Regions from separate parts of the Caloramator sp. CAR-1 genome, predicted to be linked through region 1. Evidence: a T-box and tRNA genes for the amino acid it is inferred to sense, from the RefSeq annotation. Region 1 holds a T-box; the other holds one or more tRNA genes.

Region 1 (8,369 bases):
TCCTTTAATACCTCTCTGGGGTATATTTTAATAAAATTTATTAATTAACTCTAATTTAAAATTTCTATAGTTTATAAGCTTTTTATAAGATTTTTATATAAAATTTAAAACCCTATAAAGCAAAATAACTTTATAGGGCATAATATAACATTTATTTTTAACGGCTTCCTTGTCTTATAAAAGTAACCTTTCCATTTGAATCTAAGGTAAATGATAAATCACCATAACTAATATTTCTATCCGTTTGATAACTTGGCTGTCCAAGTATGTTTATAATCTCATCCCTAGTCATTCCAACTTTAATATTGTCATAAATAGTTTCGCCAATTTTAATAAAAACTTTAATTGTTCCGCTAGTTGTAAACTCTATTAAATTTCCGTTTTTGTCAAATGTGAAGGAATCAGAAGTATATTGTGTAATTTTATATGCCCAATACATCCTTCCATCGTCGTGTTTACTCATATAATATGGCGTTCCTTCAGCCTTTACAACATCAATGTAGCTTGATCCAAGCATAATGGCTGGTGCATCGTCTAGTTTTTCCCCAAGGCTAACCTTCAAATTACCATAATTTTTCCACTCTTTTACTTTTCCTGTTATTCTATCAAATGTAATATAAGAATCACCATACTCCCAATGTTCTAAGGTATATGAATCATCTCCAAAGGATACTTTATTGGGCGTCCCCATAGCCTTTATAACATCCTGTCTTTTAGAATCCAAATTAATTGGAGCTGCGTTAGGATCTTTTTTACCTATTTCCAGTTTTAAATTTGGATAGGTCTTAAAGGTTGTTAATTTCCCAAAATAAAATGCCGTCTCATCACCATTTACATAAATGGTGTCAGAATCAAGATAAACCTCAAAGGGAGTTCCATTTGCTTTAACGTATTCCTGTAGTGTAGAACCAAATGTAACAGGTTTTGCTTTAGGATCTTTATTCCCTAGGCTAACCTTTAAATTACCCCAATTTTGCCATCCGGTTACAACAAATTGTCCGTCGATGTTATCAAGATAAACCGTGCTTTCAACATAATTATTACCATTTTTCGTTTTAATTGATGACGAGTATTTGTATATATAGAAACGGTTATTGGTATCTTGATAGCTTCCTGACTTTGGCTGTCCTTGTATCTTTATAAGGTCCTTCAATGTAGTCCCTAATGTAAAATAACTTGTGCTTGAAGTAACATTTCTTTTCCATCTTGCAAGCTTAAAGGGCTTTTCGTCGACTGAAACAATTTCACTTTTTGCTTGATTATATCCTTCCACTTTTTTAGTTTCAAAGGAAACTTCATACCAATTTCCATCCTCTGAAGGAATAATTATTCTGTATTTTCCTCCCCTTAATGCTATAGTTCCATCCTCTTTATTAACTCCTATTGTAAATACACTATTGGTTACATAGCGCTGTATTTTCTCTACAACTCCATCGTTGTAAAAGTAAATATATCCACCAAATTTAATAGGAATATAAGATCCATCTTCCCTTAAAAGTCTAAACACTAAAACCGGTTTTATTGTATAATTATTTGAATTTGTTCTAGCAATTATATCATAGTAATAAACATCAACCTTTGCAGCCTTTTTAATTAATTCATTGCTTGGCAATAGTTCTTTCCCAACAGTAAACCTTACAAATCCACTATAATTTCCTACATTTTGTTTTCCATCTACTAAAACATATTTTGAATTATCTGCATTTGTTAAAAAATCAATCCTTGTATTATCATTTTGATAGATTTCTGCATCATCATAGGTCTTTATCAAATTTACTTTAGAATTTTCAGCTAAGTTTAAATAAGCTGGTTTTTTAATATAAACTTCTCTAAAGTTTCCATTTAAAATTAGGCTAGCACTCTCATACACATGGACATCAACAAGCTTGTTAATTTCTGTATTTAAATTATTAATAACCACATTGCCTTTTGGAATTATAGGTTTATCAAAAACTCCTACCAAATTCAATTCAATTGTTGCATTGGCCTTTCCTTCAACAAAAATAGCTCCAAAGGAACCCGATTGAACATCTAAAGTCATATTCCTGTTTATTTTTGTGCTGCTTATTTGACTTTCATCAGTAACAACTAATTTGTTTACATTACCTGAGTCAACTTTTAATGCTCTCGTTATTAAATGCTTTAAGGAAATTTCATTAGATTTATTCGATACTATGTTAACATTTTCTGCAAATACATTATCTAAATTGAAACCTCCTTCACTTGATGGGTTTAAAATAAGGTTTCCTGAAATATGAACATTATTCAATGTTACATTATCTGCAAGAACATATACATCCCCATAAATAAATGCATTTTTTATAGTAACATCTTTAGCTGTTATTTTTAAAACATTGTTAATCATCTCATTTTGTCCAACTATTTCTGATCCTATTACAGTTCCCTCTTTATCCAATATTTTTATTGGATTTTTTACTTCAAATGTTTTAGATACGACTATAGAATCATAGCCAAGCTTTGAGTTCTTTGCTTTGTTTAACGCAAGTCCTGCCCTTTTTGCATAAACTGTTATATTATAGATCCCAGCTTCACTAACCGTCGTTGACACTTTAAAATTATTTCTTCCAAGAACTTGCCCTTTTGTATTATATCTTGTTGGATATCCGTTTTTAGAATTCCAAAGTTCTGTAATTTTTCCCGTGCTTAAATTTTTGATCTGCACCCTGTATTCAACTTTTCCTGGGAAGTAAGATGAGTTAACCGTAAAAATAATCTTGTCACCTATATAATATACATCTTTGAAATTCGAACTAAACTTTACGATAGGATACTTAGATGTTACTGCAGCAGATGCCGAATTGGTAGATAAAAGTAAAAGAACAATAAAAAGAGAAATCAAATATAAAATACGCTTCAATGTAAAACCTCCTTAGTTTATGTAACTTCCTTAAATTATACATTGATTCAACAAAAGTTTCCATCAAAATTAATTGGTAATTATTCTTTAATTTCCCTTGCAATTTTTGCCTTTCATTTATTCACTTGCCATAACATATTTATATATTAAGAAAAAAACTGGGGGGATTTTTTTGGAGCAAAGAAGAAATTCTGAAATAGTTTCTGTGCTTTTTAAAATGCAAAACCTACAAAAGGCTATATTAAATTCAATAAAACATCTTAAAGGAATAAAACCGCAAAAAGAATCTATGGAAAACTATAATAGCTGCTTTAATACACTTCAGGAAGCTTCCTTTTATTTTTTCCAAGCAACTGGATTTTTAAAATCCCAGTATATAGATGGATGCCTTTCATATACAAGCAAAAATTTCTTTTTAAACAAACTCTTCCTTCCTTCCTTTAAGTATTTCCAATTATTACAAAATAGCTTAAATTTAATACAAGTAGATGATATCTATCAAGAAAGCCTCATTCTTTTAAAGAACAAAGTAGAATTCATAAATAATACGTTGTCTGAATTATTATCAGATATAAATTCATTTAATTAGATATGGTAAATTATAGAAATGTCAAAAAGTCAAAATGTCAAGTGGCAGGCACTAAAAAAGCTGCTAAGGGTTCTCCTTAGCAGCTTTTAATCTTTACATTTCTTTCTTTGAAAACCTTTAAAACCTCATCATAAACTTCTTCTACTTTTATTTCTTTTACTTCACTTGAATTTCTAAGTTTAAATTCAACTATTCCATCTTTAATCTTCTTGCCTACAGTTATTCTAATTGGAATTCCAATAAGGTCTGCATCGTTGAATTTAACTCCTGCCCTTTCGTCTCTATCGTCGATTAGTGTTTCTACTCCCATCTCATTGAGCTTATTGTAAATCTCTTCTGCAACTTTAACCTGAAGTTCATCCTTCATAACAACTGGAACTACTATAACGTGGAAGGGAGCAATTGATAAAGGCCATATTATTCCCTTTTCATCATGGTTTTGTTCAATAACTGCAGCCATAGTTCTATTTATTCCTATTCCATAGCATCCCATTATAATTGGCTTTTCTTCACCTTTATCATCCACAAAGGTTGCTCCCATAGCTTGTGAATACTTTGTTCCAAGCTTAAATATATGTCCAACTTCAATACCTCTGTTTATTGTAATTTCTGCTCCACACTTTGGACACTTGTCACCAATTGCAATATTTCTAAAGTCTCCAACTGTTCCTTCAAAGTCCCTTCCATAATTTGCATTTATCATGTGGTATCCTGTTTCATTTGCACCTATAATCATGTTTTCTATATACTTTACTTCATAGTCAATTAAAAGCTCATCCACTTTAATTCCAATAGGTCCTGCAAACCCAATATCAGCCCCTGTAGCCTTTCTGACTGTTTCAGCATCTGCAAGTTCAAGGTTTATACATTTTAAGTGGTTTATAACTTTAGTTTCGTTAACGTCCCTATCTCCTCTAACCATTACGGCAACTACTTTATCATCTGCTTTATAGATTAATGTTTTTGCAAATTTTTGTGGTGTAGTGTTAAAGAAGGAAACAAGCTCCTCAATTGTTCTTACATTTGGTGTTTCTACTTTTTGAAGCTCTTTAAGTTCTTCTTTTGCTTCCACCTTAACTTCAAATGTTGGTGCCTTTTCAATATTTGCAGCATAATCACAACTTGTGCAATATACAACTTCAGCTTCTCCGATATCTGACTTAACCATAAACTCCATTGATCCAGTTCCGCCCATCGCACCTGTGTCTGCTTCTACAGCCTTATAATCAAGTCCGCATCTGTCGAATATTCTGCAATATGCCCTATACATCTTATTAAAGGATTCATCAAGTCCCTCCCAAGATGTATCGAAACTATAGGCATCCTTCATTGTAAATTCTCTACATCTCATTACTCCAAATCTTGGTCGTCTTTCATCTCTGTATTTTGTTTGAATTTGGTAAAGGTTAAGTGGCATATCCTTATAGGATTTTACTTCGTTTCTTATAATGTCTGTAAAAATTTCCTCGTGGGTTGGTCCAAGGCAGAATTCTCTTCCGTTTCTATCGAGAAGTTTAAACATTTCTGGGCCAAACACTTCCCATCTTCCCGATTCCTTCCATAGCTCCGATGGTAAGAGGGCTGAACAAAGTATCTCCTGTGCACCTTCTCTATTCATTTCCTCTCTAACTATCTCTTCTATTTTTCTAAGAACTCTAAGCCCAAGAGGTAAATAGTTATAAATTCCCGATGCAAGTTTTCTCATCAATGCTGCCCTAAGCATTAGTTGATGGCTTGGTATTTCAGCTTCTGCTGGAACTTCCCTTAATGTTGGCATAAATAAGTTGCTAAGTCTCATTTTTCTCCCTCCTTATGTAAGTTTCTATACAAAAAAGCCTTCACCCCTATAGGGCGAAGGCTTACTCCGCGGTACCACCTAAATTTTAACTCATTTTGGATAACGGCAAGTGCCGGCATAGCTCATCGCTAGCTGCTCCAAAGCGGGTTCGGCTAAGTGAAAACCTTTCAGCCTATGGGTTTTCTCTCTGGAATTTTAGCCTACTATTCTTTTTCACAGCATTTTTATATTTAGTTCTTTTTATAATTATATTTTTCATTTAATTTGCTGTCAATATTCTACAATATTTTTAAATTTTATTTAACATAAAGTTTTTGCTAATAATGCTACAGCATGAGCTGATATGCCCTCACCACTACCTGTAAAGCCTAGACCTTCTTCAGTAGTTGCTTTAATATTAATATCATCTATACTTATATTTAATGTTTTCGAAATATTTTCCCTCATTTTTTCTATATAAGGCATAAGCTTTGGTCTTTGAGCGATTATTGTAGCGTCAATATTCGATATGGAATATCCCTTTATTTCAATAAGTTTTTTTACTTCCTCCAATAATTTTAAACTATCTGCACCTTTAAATTTTTCATCGGTATCCGGAAAATGCCTTCCTATATCCCCAAGAGCAGCAGCTCCTAATATGGCATCCATAATAGCATGAACTAAAACATCCGCATCTGAGTGGCCTAAAAGTCCCTTTTCATAAGGTATTTCAACACCACCTAATATAAGCTTTCTTCCTTCAACTAATCTATGAACATCATATCCGTGACCTATTCTCATCGAATTCACCTCTTTAATTTATATAAATTGTTCTTCGTTTATTTTAATTATAGCATAATTTTTGTTAATAATTTATTAATAACTTTGTAACTTTTTTATCATCCACAAAAACTAAAATTTTAAAAAAAGCAAAAGGAGGTAGTTAGTATGAAAAAAAGCACAAAATTAATATTTTCAATCTCTTTAATCTTGATTTTTGCATCAGGCATTTTTTTTGTTATTAAAAAATTTTCAACTAAATCTCAGCCATCATCTTCTAAATTTATGATTGCAATGGCTAAAAAAAGCGACATTGAGTTAACTGTAAAAACAACCGGAATAGTCTTTGCAGCAACACAATGTGAAGTTGTAGCTGAAAATAGTGGTGAAATAAAAAATTTAAAAGTTAATGAAGGTGATACCGTTAAAAAAGGGCAAACCCTATTTACTGTTTATAGTGATCAGATTCTTCAGCAGCTAAAAAGTGCAGAATTAAACTTAGAAAAGCAAAAATTACAAGCTTCAAAAGCCAAAACTGAAGATGAAATAAAACTTCAAAACCTTTTAATAGAAGAAGCTGAAAATAATCTTAAAAATATAAAAAAGCAATACAGCAAAATGACAGTTAAATCTCCTATCAATGGTCTTGTTGTAACAAAAAATGCTAATAATGGAGATAATGTTCAAGCAGGTAAAAATGTATTAACTATACTAGACCCATCTTCTTTAAAAGTAAAAGCTTCCGTGGATGAACTTGATATATCTAAAATCAAAGTTGGGCAAAGTGTAAAAATTAAGTTTAATGCTCTTGAAGGTAGAACATATGAAGGTAAGGTAGAGTCTATCTCTTTAATAGGCAATAATCAAAATAATGTAACTACCTATGATGTTATAATTTCTCTTAATAGTTCAAAAGACATAAAAATAAATATGACAGCTAATGTTGAAATACAGATAGAAAATAAAAAAGATGCTCTTGTAATCCCTGTTGAAGCATTAATTGAAAGAAACGATAAAAAATTTGTCCTTGTAGCAAATGATTTTTCATCATCACAATTGCCAAATCAAGGTGGTATCGCTACTGTTTCAAGCACTGTTCAAGGAAGGCTAACTGAAATAAAAGTAGGAATCAAAAATGATATATATGTTGAAGTTTTAGAAGGATTACAAGAAGGACAGAAGATCCTAATAAATGTCCCAACAAGTTCATCTAATAATATCCTTGAAAGACGAACACAAAGATTTGGCTTTATGCCTGGTGGTGAAGGTGGAATGCCTCCTATAAGTCCTAGACAGAATTCAAGCAAAAACAAATAAGAAGGTGATAAGTATGAAAGAAAAGAACATAATTGAAATGAAAAATATTTCTAAAGCGTATAGGATTGGAAATAAGGATTATATAGCTATAAGAAATATAAATTTAAAAATAAAAAAAGGAGAATTTGTAGCAATAATTGGCCCTTCTGGTGCCGGTAAAACAACCCTTATGAATATCATAGGATGCCTTGACACACCTAGCGAGGGTGAATACATCCTCGATGGGATTGAAATAACAAAATGTAGGGATGATAAACTTGCAGAAATTAGAAACAAAAAAATAGGGTTCATATTTCAAACATATAATCTTTTACCTAGATTAAACGTATATGAAAATATAGAACTTCCCTTAATTTACATGGGGCTTGATTCAAAGGAATCAAAAAAAAGAGTTATTGAAGCTATTGAAAAAGTAGGACTTGAAACTCATATTAATCATAAACCTTCTGAACTTTCAGGCGGTCAAATGCAAAGAGTAGCAATTGCAAGAGCTCTGGTCTCTAATCCATCTATTTTGCTTGCGGATGAACCTACAGGAGCCCTTGATAGCAAAACAGGTAGCGAAATTTTGAAACTTTTACAAAAATTAAACAACGTTGGACACACTATCGTTTTAATTACCCACGACAAAGATATAGCAAAGGAAGCAAGAAGAATAATTACTATAAGGGACGGTATTATAACCTCTGATAATATGGTTAAGGAGGTTAGCATATGAAGGTAAGTAAACTATTTAAAGTATCCTTTAGATCTATTCTAGCAAATAAAATGAGGTCATTCCTTACTATGCTAGGTATAATTATAGGTATTTCATCTGTAATAATACTTGTAGGACTTGGTGAAGGAACTAAAAAGCAAATTCAATCTCAAATAGAAAGTCTAGGAACCAATCTAATAACAGTAAACATTACAGGCTTTCGTTCAAACTCCTTTTCAAATGAAGATATTGAATATTTAAAGACAAAACCAGGAATAAAAAGAATCGCCCCCTTTATATCAGGAAATGTAACTGCAAAATATGGCTCAAA
Region 2 (8,369 bases), on a different contig from region 1:
TCTTCATTTGGATTATATTCCCCCTTATCATAAAGATAGGCCAAAACTGCATCGGTTAAGGTTAGCTCTTCACCCTCATCAGGATGAACCAATAAGTTCTTTTCTTTTTCAACAATTAAAACATTTTCATCCTCATAGGCAACCCTTAAATTCAAATTTTCTATTTTTAAAAATTTTAAATCCTTTTCCTTTTTTACATCCTCGATTTCAAATAAAAAGCTTACTTTATCCCCTTCTTTTAACAGGTATTTTTCATTTACACCTTTACCGTTTACTAAAACTTCCCTTTTTCTAATAGCTTTATATATTGAACCTAAGGACATATTTTTAAGATATTTCCTTAAAAACTTATCAAACCTCTGTCCAGCCTCGTTTGAAGTTATTATTACCTCCTTCATTCTAAAACCTCCTAAGTATATTTTAACCATATCCTAATCCTTCCTTGCAATAACATAATTATAATTAAAACAAAATTATTTTTCTACAAAAAAATAAGGGCAAAATGCCCTTATTTTAACCACATCCTCCCCCGCCATAAAGGGATTCAACTGAAAATCTTTTTCCAAAATAGGTATTTCTATAGTCGATTATAAACCCAGGAGTATATTCTACCATCTCTTCATCAAGTATTATCTTAACTCCCTCTACTTCAAAAACTTTATCATCTTCCTTTGGCACATCCAGAGCCATACCAAAACTTGGACCGCCTCAGCCAAAGCCTGCTATATATACCCTTATACCATATTCTTCTCCTTTTTCTTCGATTTTTTTCTTTAGCTCAATAGCTGCATCTTGAGATATTTTAATTTGCATTTTTATCCCTCCAATTTATATACCCTTTATAGGTATATTATATGTCATATTTTGACCAAATTCAACACTTTTTAGAAAAAATTTAAACCCGGAAACTCCGGGTTATTTCTTTTCTCCTTTTTTGTTTTTATAATCCCTTACGTTTTCAAAATTATATCCAATTATATTATCTGAAAAGGAAGCAAGCTTTATATCCGTAAGACCTATCCTTTCATCGTTTAAATCAAATTTTAGTTTATCATCTGTTCTATTTTCCATATATACTCTCCTTTCAAAATGTGTCAAATTTTATCGAAAAGAATATAATATACTAAGCAAATTTGGGGAGGGAAAATTATGTGTAGAGATCCTATCTCTTTAATACTTTTATTATGGTTTTTAGGCTGTAAAGATCCATGCTTTAGATCCTGCTGCTGCAGGCATAAATGTAGATGTAGATAAAGCCTTTGAAAAAATTGAGCCTATTATCACATAGGCTCAATTTCTTCAGTTTTATTCTTCTTAGCCTTTTTTTCTTTGCCTTCAGCCTTTTTCTTTCTGTTTTCCTTTTCTTTTCCCATCTTCAACTCCCCTTTCCTTTTCTGAATTTATTTTTTCTCATATATTGCTTTTTATACATTTTTTATTTAAAATATTATTAAATTTTTCCAAAATAAGGGGTGACCAAAATGCTTGGTAGTATTGTAAACTTTTTAGCAATAATCATTGGGGGAATTTTAGGGCTTTTATTAAAAAAAGGAATTCCAGAAAGGATAAGCAAAACAATTATCGAAGGACTTGCCCTTTGTGTATTTTTCATCGGGGTATCTGGAATGCTCAAAGGAAGCAACGTTTTGCTTATTATTTTTTCCATTGTAATAGGTGGAATTATAGGAGAAATTATTGATATAGATAAGCTTATAAATAATTTAGGCAAAAAAATAGAAGAAAAATTTGAAGGCAAAGGCAACATTTCTGAGGCTTTTGTCACAACAAGTCTATTATACTGCGTAGGTGCCATGGCAATCGTCGGATCCCTCCAGAGCGGCCTTGAAGGGAATCACAAGATTCTTTTCGCTAAATCCATTTTAGACGGGATTTCGTCTATTATTTTTGCATCAACTATGGGCATTGGGGTTTTGTTCTCTGCCTTTTCCGTCCTTTTATATCAAGGAGCAATTACCCTTCTTGCATTTACTCTAAAAAATATTTTAACTACCGCTACAATTAACGAAATGACCTCAATCGGCAGTCTTTTAATCCTTGGAATATCTTTAAATATGTTAAAGATAACAAATATAAAGATTGCAAATTTATTACCTTCCGTCCTTATTCCAATTGTATATTACATGCTTTTAAACCTAATAAAATAAATCCAGGCGTTGCCTGGATTTTAATCTGTAATAACCATATTTCTTCCACTGTTCTTTGCCAAATATAAAGCCTTATCTGCTCTTTTTATAACCTTTTCAACATCGTAATTATCCTCAGGTAAAAGCTCTGAAACTCCAAAGCTTGCTGTAAATTTTACTTTTTTATCAACATCCCTTATATAAACTTCTGACCTTTCTACATATTCTCTTAATTGTTCTGCCTTTTTCTTTGCGTTTTCCTTATTAGTTGCAGAAAGGAAAATTATAAATTCTTCTCCACCGAATCTTGCCACTATATCATATCTTCGTGTATATTTTCTCAATATGGAACTAAAGACCTTTAAAATTTTATCTCCCGCATCATGGCCGTAAGTATCATTTACTAATTTAAATCTATCTAAATCCGTTAATATTATCGAAAAGGTTTCTCCTCTTCTTTTTGCCCTATTTATTTCTTCCTTTGTTCTTACAAAAAATGCTCTTCTATTATAAAGCCCTGTTAGATAATCATGCATTGCGAGACTTTCAGCTCTTCTTACAGCTTTTCTTAACTTAATTTCCATATTTTTTTGTTCCGTTATATCCTGCTCTATACCTACTATTCTATATATTTGTCCATCTCGGTTTATTACAGGAAGAATCTTTGTCCTTATCCATTTTATATTGTCATCTACAACTATTCTATATTCCTGTGTAAAATAGCCTTTTTCTTTTATTTCATTTATTGTATTTTCCATCGTTGATCTTTTTTCAACACTTTCTCTATCCTTTGGGTAAACATAATCAATCCATAACCTTGGGTTTTTATAAATTTCCTTTATTGGTATTCCATATATCCTTTCAAAGGAACTGCTTAAATAAATTACCTCTCGAGTTTTAACATCCTGTAAAAATGTAATTTCATCTAAGTTTTCTGTAATTGGGCTTATTATTTCATTCTGTTCCTTTATTTTTTCTTCTGCCTTTTTAATATCGGTTATATCGCTAAAGAAGGTGACAAAGTAATTTTTTTCAGGGGAAAAGACATCTATCCTATACCACCTATCCCAAAGGTCAAAATATTGAACAATATGATCCTCTACTCCATTTAGGGCAATATTACCATAATATTCGATCCAATTAAAGCTGCTATTTTGAATATCAGGTATAATTTGTTTTACAGTTTTTCCTAATATATTTTGTCTTTTTAATCCAGTTAGCTCTTCAAATGCCGTATTTACATAAATATACTCATAGTCTACTGGCTTATTATTTTCATCTAAAATAATTTTGTGATAGGCAAAGGCATTTTGCATCCTATCGATAAGTTTTAAAATAACAGAATCAATCTCCATCCCCTGACACCTCTTAAACAAAGGATTAAACACGAATTTTATTATACATAATAAATTCAAGAATTTTCAATTAAATTTATATGTTAGTATAATAAAAAAAATTATTAAATTTAGGTAAGGAGCTATTTGTTTATATAAAGCTTGAAACTCCATTTTTCATAAACTATAATTTATTATATAAGTCTAAAATGATTAAATCGCATTAACATATAAATCATACTTTACGAAGGGAGAACGTTTAAATGGATATGGAATTGTTGAATGCCTTTAGAACAATCATTAAGGAAGAACTTAAGCCTATAAATGAACGCCTTGATTCTATGCAAAATCAAATTGATTCTATGCAGGATCAGATAAATTCTATGCAGGATCAGATTTATTCTGTGCAGAATGAAGTGTCTCTAATTAAGGCTCAGGTAGAAGAAAATACTCAAATCCTACGTGCTCTTGAGCATAAAGCAGAAATTAATAAGGCTGAACATGATAATTTTGCCATTCAACTTGCAAATATTGAGGGAAATGTTAACAAAATTAAAAATGCTGTAGCAAAGGGAGAAGAAGCATACAACTATCTTGAAAGCTTTAAGAATATATTAACCCACAGGGGTTAAAGCATATATAACTTAAAACCTCTTTCCTGGCAAAGAAAAACCAAGAAAGAGGTTTTTAAATTAAAATAAAGAATAAAACCTCTTTTTCTACTCAAACTAAACATTAGAGGTGATTAGTTTGAATAAAAAAATAAGTATTATATTCTTGACTTTATTTTTTCTGATTACATCAACAATTTACGCCCAAGATACCTATTACACCGTTCAACCTGGAGATAGCATATGGAAGATCGCACAAAAATATCAGGTAGGTATTTCTGAAATCATTTCAGCTAACCCAGAGATAAAAAATCCAGCCCTTATATATCCAGGCCAAAAGATTAAAATTCCTGTTATAGAGACTAAAGCTCTAGAGAGCGAAGTTGTGAGGCTTGTTAACATTGAAAGGGCTAAGGTAGGCCTTCCTCCTTTAAAGGAAAACTGGCAGCTTTCAAGAATTGCAAGATATAAATCCCAAGATATGATAAACAAAAACTACTTTTCCCACTATTCACCGACCTACGGCTCACCCTTTCAAATGATTGAATCCTTCGGCTTAAGATTTTCAGCAGCTGGTGAAAATATTGCAATGGGTCAAAGAACTCCACAGGAAGTCATGAATGCATGGATGAACTCGCCGGGCCACAGAAGCAACATCTTAAACCCAACCTATACCGAAATAGGCGTCGGCCTTGCAAAGGATAAGGCAGGAAGGTGCTATTGGACGCAGATGTTTATAAAACCTATATAAGATTTAAAGCCTACAACCTAATGGTTGTAGGCTTTTTCTTGGTCTGGGTGACTGGACTTGAACCAGCGACCTCCAGAACCCCATTCTGGCGCGCTACCATCTGCGCCACACCCAGATAACTATATTATATTATACACTAATTTATAAATTTTTCAATAGATTTCTGGAAACCAAATTTTCATTTCCCTTTCAGCGGATTCTAATGAGTCCGAAGCATGAACAAGGTTTTCCGTCTCATCGAAGGCGAAATCACCTCTAATCGTCCCAGGAAGGGCATCCTGATACTTTGTAGCACCGTTGATTATCCTTGCACATTTTATTGCATTTTTCCCCTCTAAAATAATTGCAATAACCATTCCAGATGTTAAAAACTTAATTAACCTCTCATAAAAGTCTTTCCCTTCATGTTCCTTGTAATGTTCCATTGCAAGTTCCTCTGATGGATAAAGGGACTTTATAGCTATAACCCTTAACCCCTTCATCTCATAACGCCTTATAATCTCACCTATCAAATTTCTCCTAACTCCGTCCGGCTTTATTAAAACCAATGTTCTTTCCAAAATAATCCCTCCACTAAAATATTATGTGTTTTATTTGCAAAAAATTATGTATAATATAATTCGAGGTGATTTTATGCAGCTAAATGTAAATCAAAAATTTGAAAATATAGCTGTTGCTGTAAGGCAAATAACTAGAAAAACCGACCAAAACAACAAAAACTACTACCATCTTCAGGTTAGCATAGGCCTTAAAAACTATGACTCTAAAATCTGGAACGATGATGAAAAAATCGGCGAAGAAATTATCCCTGGGTGTCTTGCCTATATATCAGGAATAGCAAGGGATTTTAAGGGCAGCCTTCAGCTGCACATAAGCAACATCCAAAGAATATGGAATCCCTCGCAGGAACTTTTAAACTCCATTCTTCCATCAGGCTATGTTAATGAAAACGATATGGTCCTTGAGATAAATGATATTATATCAACTATAAGCAATCCTTTTATAAAAACCCTTTTAGAAAACATATTTGCAATGCCAGATGTTAAAAAACACTTTTATAAAAAGGCAGCAGGTGCAGAAATACATCATGCCTACCAAGGTGGCCTTGCACAGCATACGATAGAGGTTGTAAAGCTTATTCAAAGCTACTGTAAAATATTTAGCTACATTAAATACGACATAGCCGTTGCTGCGGCACTACTTCATGACATCGGTAAAATATATGAACTTTCAAGCTTTCCCGAAAACAAATATACAACTAAAGGACGTTTACTCGGCCATATTTCCCTTGGTGCAGACCTTGTAAGCAGGGCAATTAGCGAAATAAAAGATTTTCCAAACGATTTAAAATACGACCTTATCCACTGCATTCTATCCCACCACGGAACCCTTGATATGGGCTCTCCGGTTCTTCCCATGACAATAGAAGCAATAGCAGTCCACAACGCCGATAAAGCAAGTGCAGAAATAAACGCCTTTCATCTTGCAATAGAAAGGGATACCGGCCTTGATGGCTGGACAGAATATAACCCTACTTATAGAAGAAGTATAAAAAAATAAAAAGCTACCCCCTTTAGGGGGTTTTTTGCTTCTTTAATCTTTTTTTCTTTACAACCTTAAGCCTAAAAAAATCCTCCCTATCCTTCTCCTCAAGGACCTCCTGAATGGATTTGACCAAGTTTTCATATTTGGGTATTTGGATATTTTCAAGGGCATTTGCCCTCCTTTGAGTCTTTTTAATATCATGGGCAAGCCTAAAGACTGCATTTTCAATCTCTGCAAGTTCAAATAGTAAAAGTTTTACCTCTTGAAACTTAGTAAAGGCAACATCAAGAGCTGAGTTTGTTTGGTAAAAACTATAACTTGGCCTTTCCATCTCCTTCGAATGCTTTACTATAGGAACCTCAACCCCCATAACGCTTTTAAAAATAATCTCAAACTCCTCCACCTCAGGAACAGTCGACGCAATATCCTCAACAAAATGAATCCCCATAGTAATGTTTGCCATTTGAAGGGCCTCATAGGCCTCTTTAAACAGCTCATTTACCCTTTTTTGTATTTCCTTTGACTTATCAACAAGGCCCATGATTTCCCTTATTAGGACATTCCTTTTCTGGTCTAAAAGTTCAAATCCCTTTTTTGAAAATTCTAAGGATGATTTAGCCTTCATAAGATTGGATTTGGTAGGGGCTATATTTTCCATCTAATCACCCCTTATAATATTTATCCAAAAGTTTTGGATCTATTCTATCAAGTTCATTCTTGGGAAGGATGGATAAAATAGACCAAGCTAAATCGATTGACTCTATAATACTTCTTTCCTCATAAAAATCCTGTTTTAAAAATTTATCCTCAAAGGCCCTTCCAAATTCCATATATTTTTTATCTATACTTGATAGCTCATCCTCCCCTATAACCTGGGCAAGGGCTAAAACCTCTTGATATTTTGTATAGGATGCAAAAACTTGATTTGCAACAGAAGGATGATCCTCCCTTGTATACCCTTCACCTACACCATCCTTCATAAGCCTTGAAAGGGATGGAAGGATATTTATAGGAGGATATATATTCCTTTGATATATTTCTCTGCTTAAAACTATTTGTCCTTCGGTTATATATCCTGTAAGGTCTGGGACAGGATGGGTTATATCATCATTTGGCATTGTAAGGATTGGAATTTGTGTTATTGAGCCTTTAGAACCTTCAATAATTCCTGCCCTTTCATATATAGAGGCAAGGTCGGAATATAAGTATCCTGGATAGCCCTTCCTTCCAGGGACCTCCTCCCTTGCAGAGGATATCTCCCTTAACGCCTCACAATAACTTGTCATATCGCTTAAAACCACCAAAACATGCATATCCTCATTAAAGGCAAGGTATTCTGCAGCCGTAAGGGCACATCTTGGGGTTACGATCCTTTCAACAACAGGATCATCAGCAAGATTTAAAAACATTACAACCCTCTCTAAAACCCCTGACTCCTCAAACATTTTGGTAAAATAATGGGCATCATCATGCTTTATTCCCATAGCAGCAAAAACAATGGCAAAATTTTCCCCATCTGCTATTTTGGCCTGGTTTATAATCTGGGCTGCAATTTCGTTATGAGGAAGTCCATTCCCTGAAAATATTGGAAGCTTTTGTCCTCTAATTAATGTTGTAAGAAGGTCTATTGCTGAAATACCCGTTTGGATGTAGTTTCTTGGATATTTCCTTGCAACCGGATTTATCGGTCTTCCGTTTACATTCATTTTAATTGGAGAAAATATAGGTCCTCCACCATCAATCGGAACTCCAAACCCATTAAATATTCTCCCTAAAATATCTTTTGATAGGCTAATTTCAAGAGGCTTTCCAGTAAATTTAACCGACACATCCTTTACAGATAGCCCTGATGTTGTTTCAAAAACTTGAATTATTGCCTTATCCTCATAAAGCTGAACTACCTTCCCATGCTTTATTCCATCCCTTGTTTTTATTTCAACTATCTCATCATAGGAAACATCTTCAACTTCAGATAGGATTAAAA

What was found. The T-box of region 1 lies ahead of Q3V94_RS10575 (proline--tRNA ligase). A T-box ahead of a tRNA ligase gene usually reads a tRNA of that ligase, here a tRNA-Pro.
Region 2: it encodes a tRNA-Pro, which carries the amino acid that the T-box ahead of Q3V94_RS10575 (proline--tRNA ligase) is inferred to sense. The anticodon was not compared.

What each region holds. Positions count from the first base shown of each region.
Region 1 covers NZ_JAUONW010000039.1:27,582-35,950, reverse strand. The annotation lists gene Q3V94_RS10585 (hypothetical protein) at 158-2,878, opposite strand; gene Q3V94_RS10580 (hypothetical protein) at 3,051-3,467, shown strand; gene Q3V94_RS10575 (proline--tRNA ligase) at 3,544-5,265, opposite strand; T-box leader at 5,312-5,491, opposite strand; gene ispF (2-C-methyl-D-erythritol 2,4-cyclodiphosphate synthase) at 5,566-6,045, opposite strand; gene Q3V94_RS10565 (efflux RND transporter periplasmic adaptor subunit) at 6,193-7,341, shown strand; gene Q3V94_RS10560 (ABC transporter ATP-binding protein) at 7,355-8,059, shown strand; gene Q3V94_RS10555 (ABC transporter permease) at 8,056-8,369, shown strand, end outside.
Region 2 covers NZ_JAUONW010000004.1:61,310-69,678, forward strand. The annotation lists gene Q3V94_RS00780 (RluA family pseudouridine synthase) at 1-398, opposite strand, end outside; gene Q3V94_RS13640 (iron-sulfur cluster biosynthesis family protein) at 514-813, opposite strand; gene Q3V94_RS00790 (hypothetical protein) at 916-1,071, opposite strand; gene Q3V94_RS00795 (DUF554 domain-containing protein) at 1,482-2,165, shown strand; gene Q3V94_RS00800 (diguanylate cyclase) at 2,186-3,499, opposite strand; gene Q3V94_RS00805 (hypothetical protein) at 3,742-4,110, shown strand; gene safA (SafA/ExsA family spore coat assembly protein) at 4,229-4,840, shown strand; tRNA gene Q3V94_RS00815 (tRNA-Pro) at 4,880-4,955, opposite strand; gene ndk (nucleoside-diphosphate kinase) at 4,993-5,400, opposite strand; gene Q3V94_RS00825 (3'-5' exoribonuclease YhaM family protein) at 5,474-6,400, shown strand; gene Q3V94_RS00830 (V-type ATP synthase subunit D) at 6,414-7,043, opposite strand; gene Q3V94_RS00835 (V-type ATP synthase subunit B) at 7,048-8,369, opposite strand, start outside.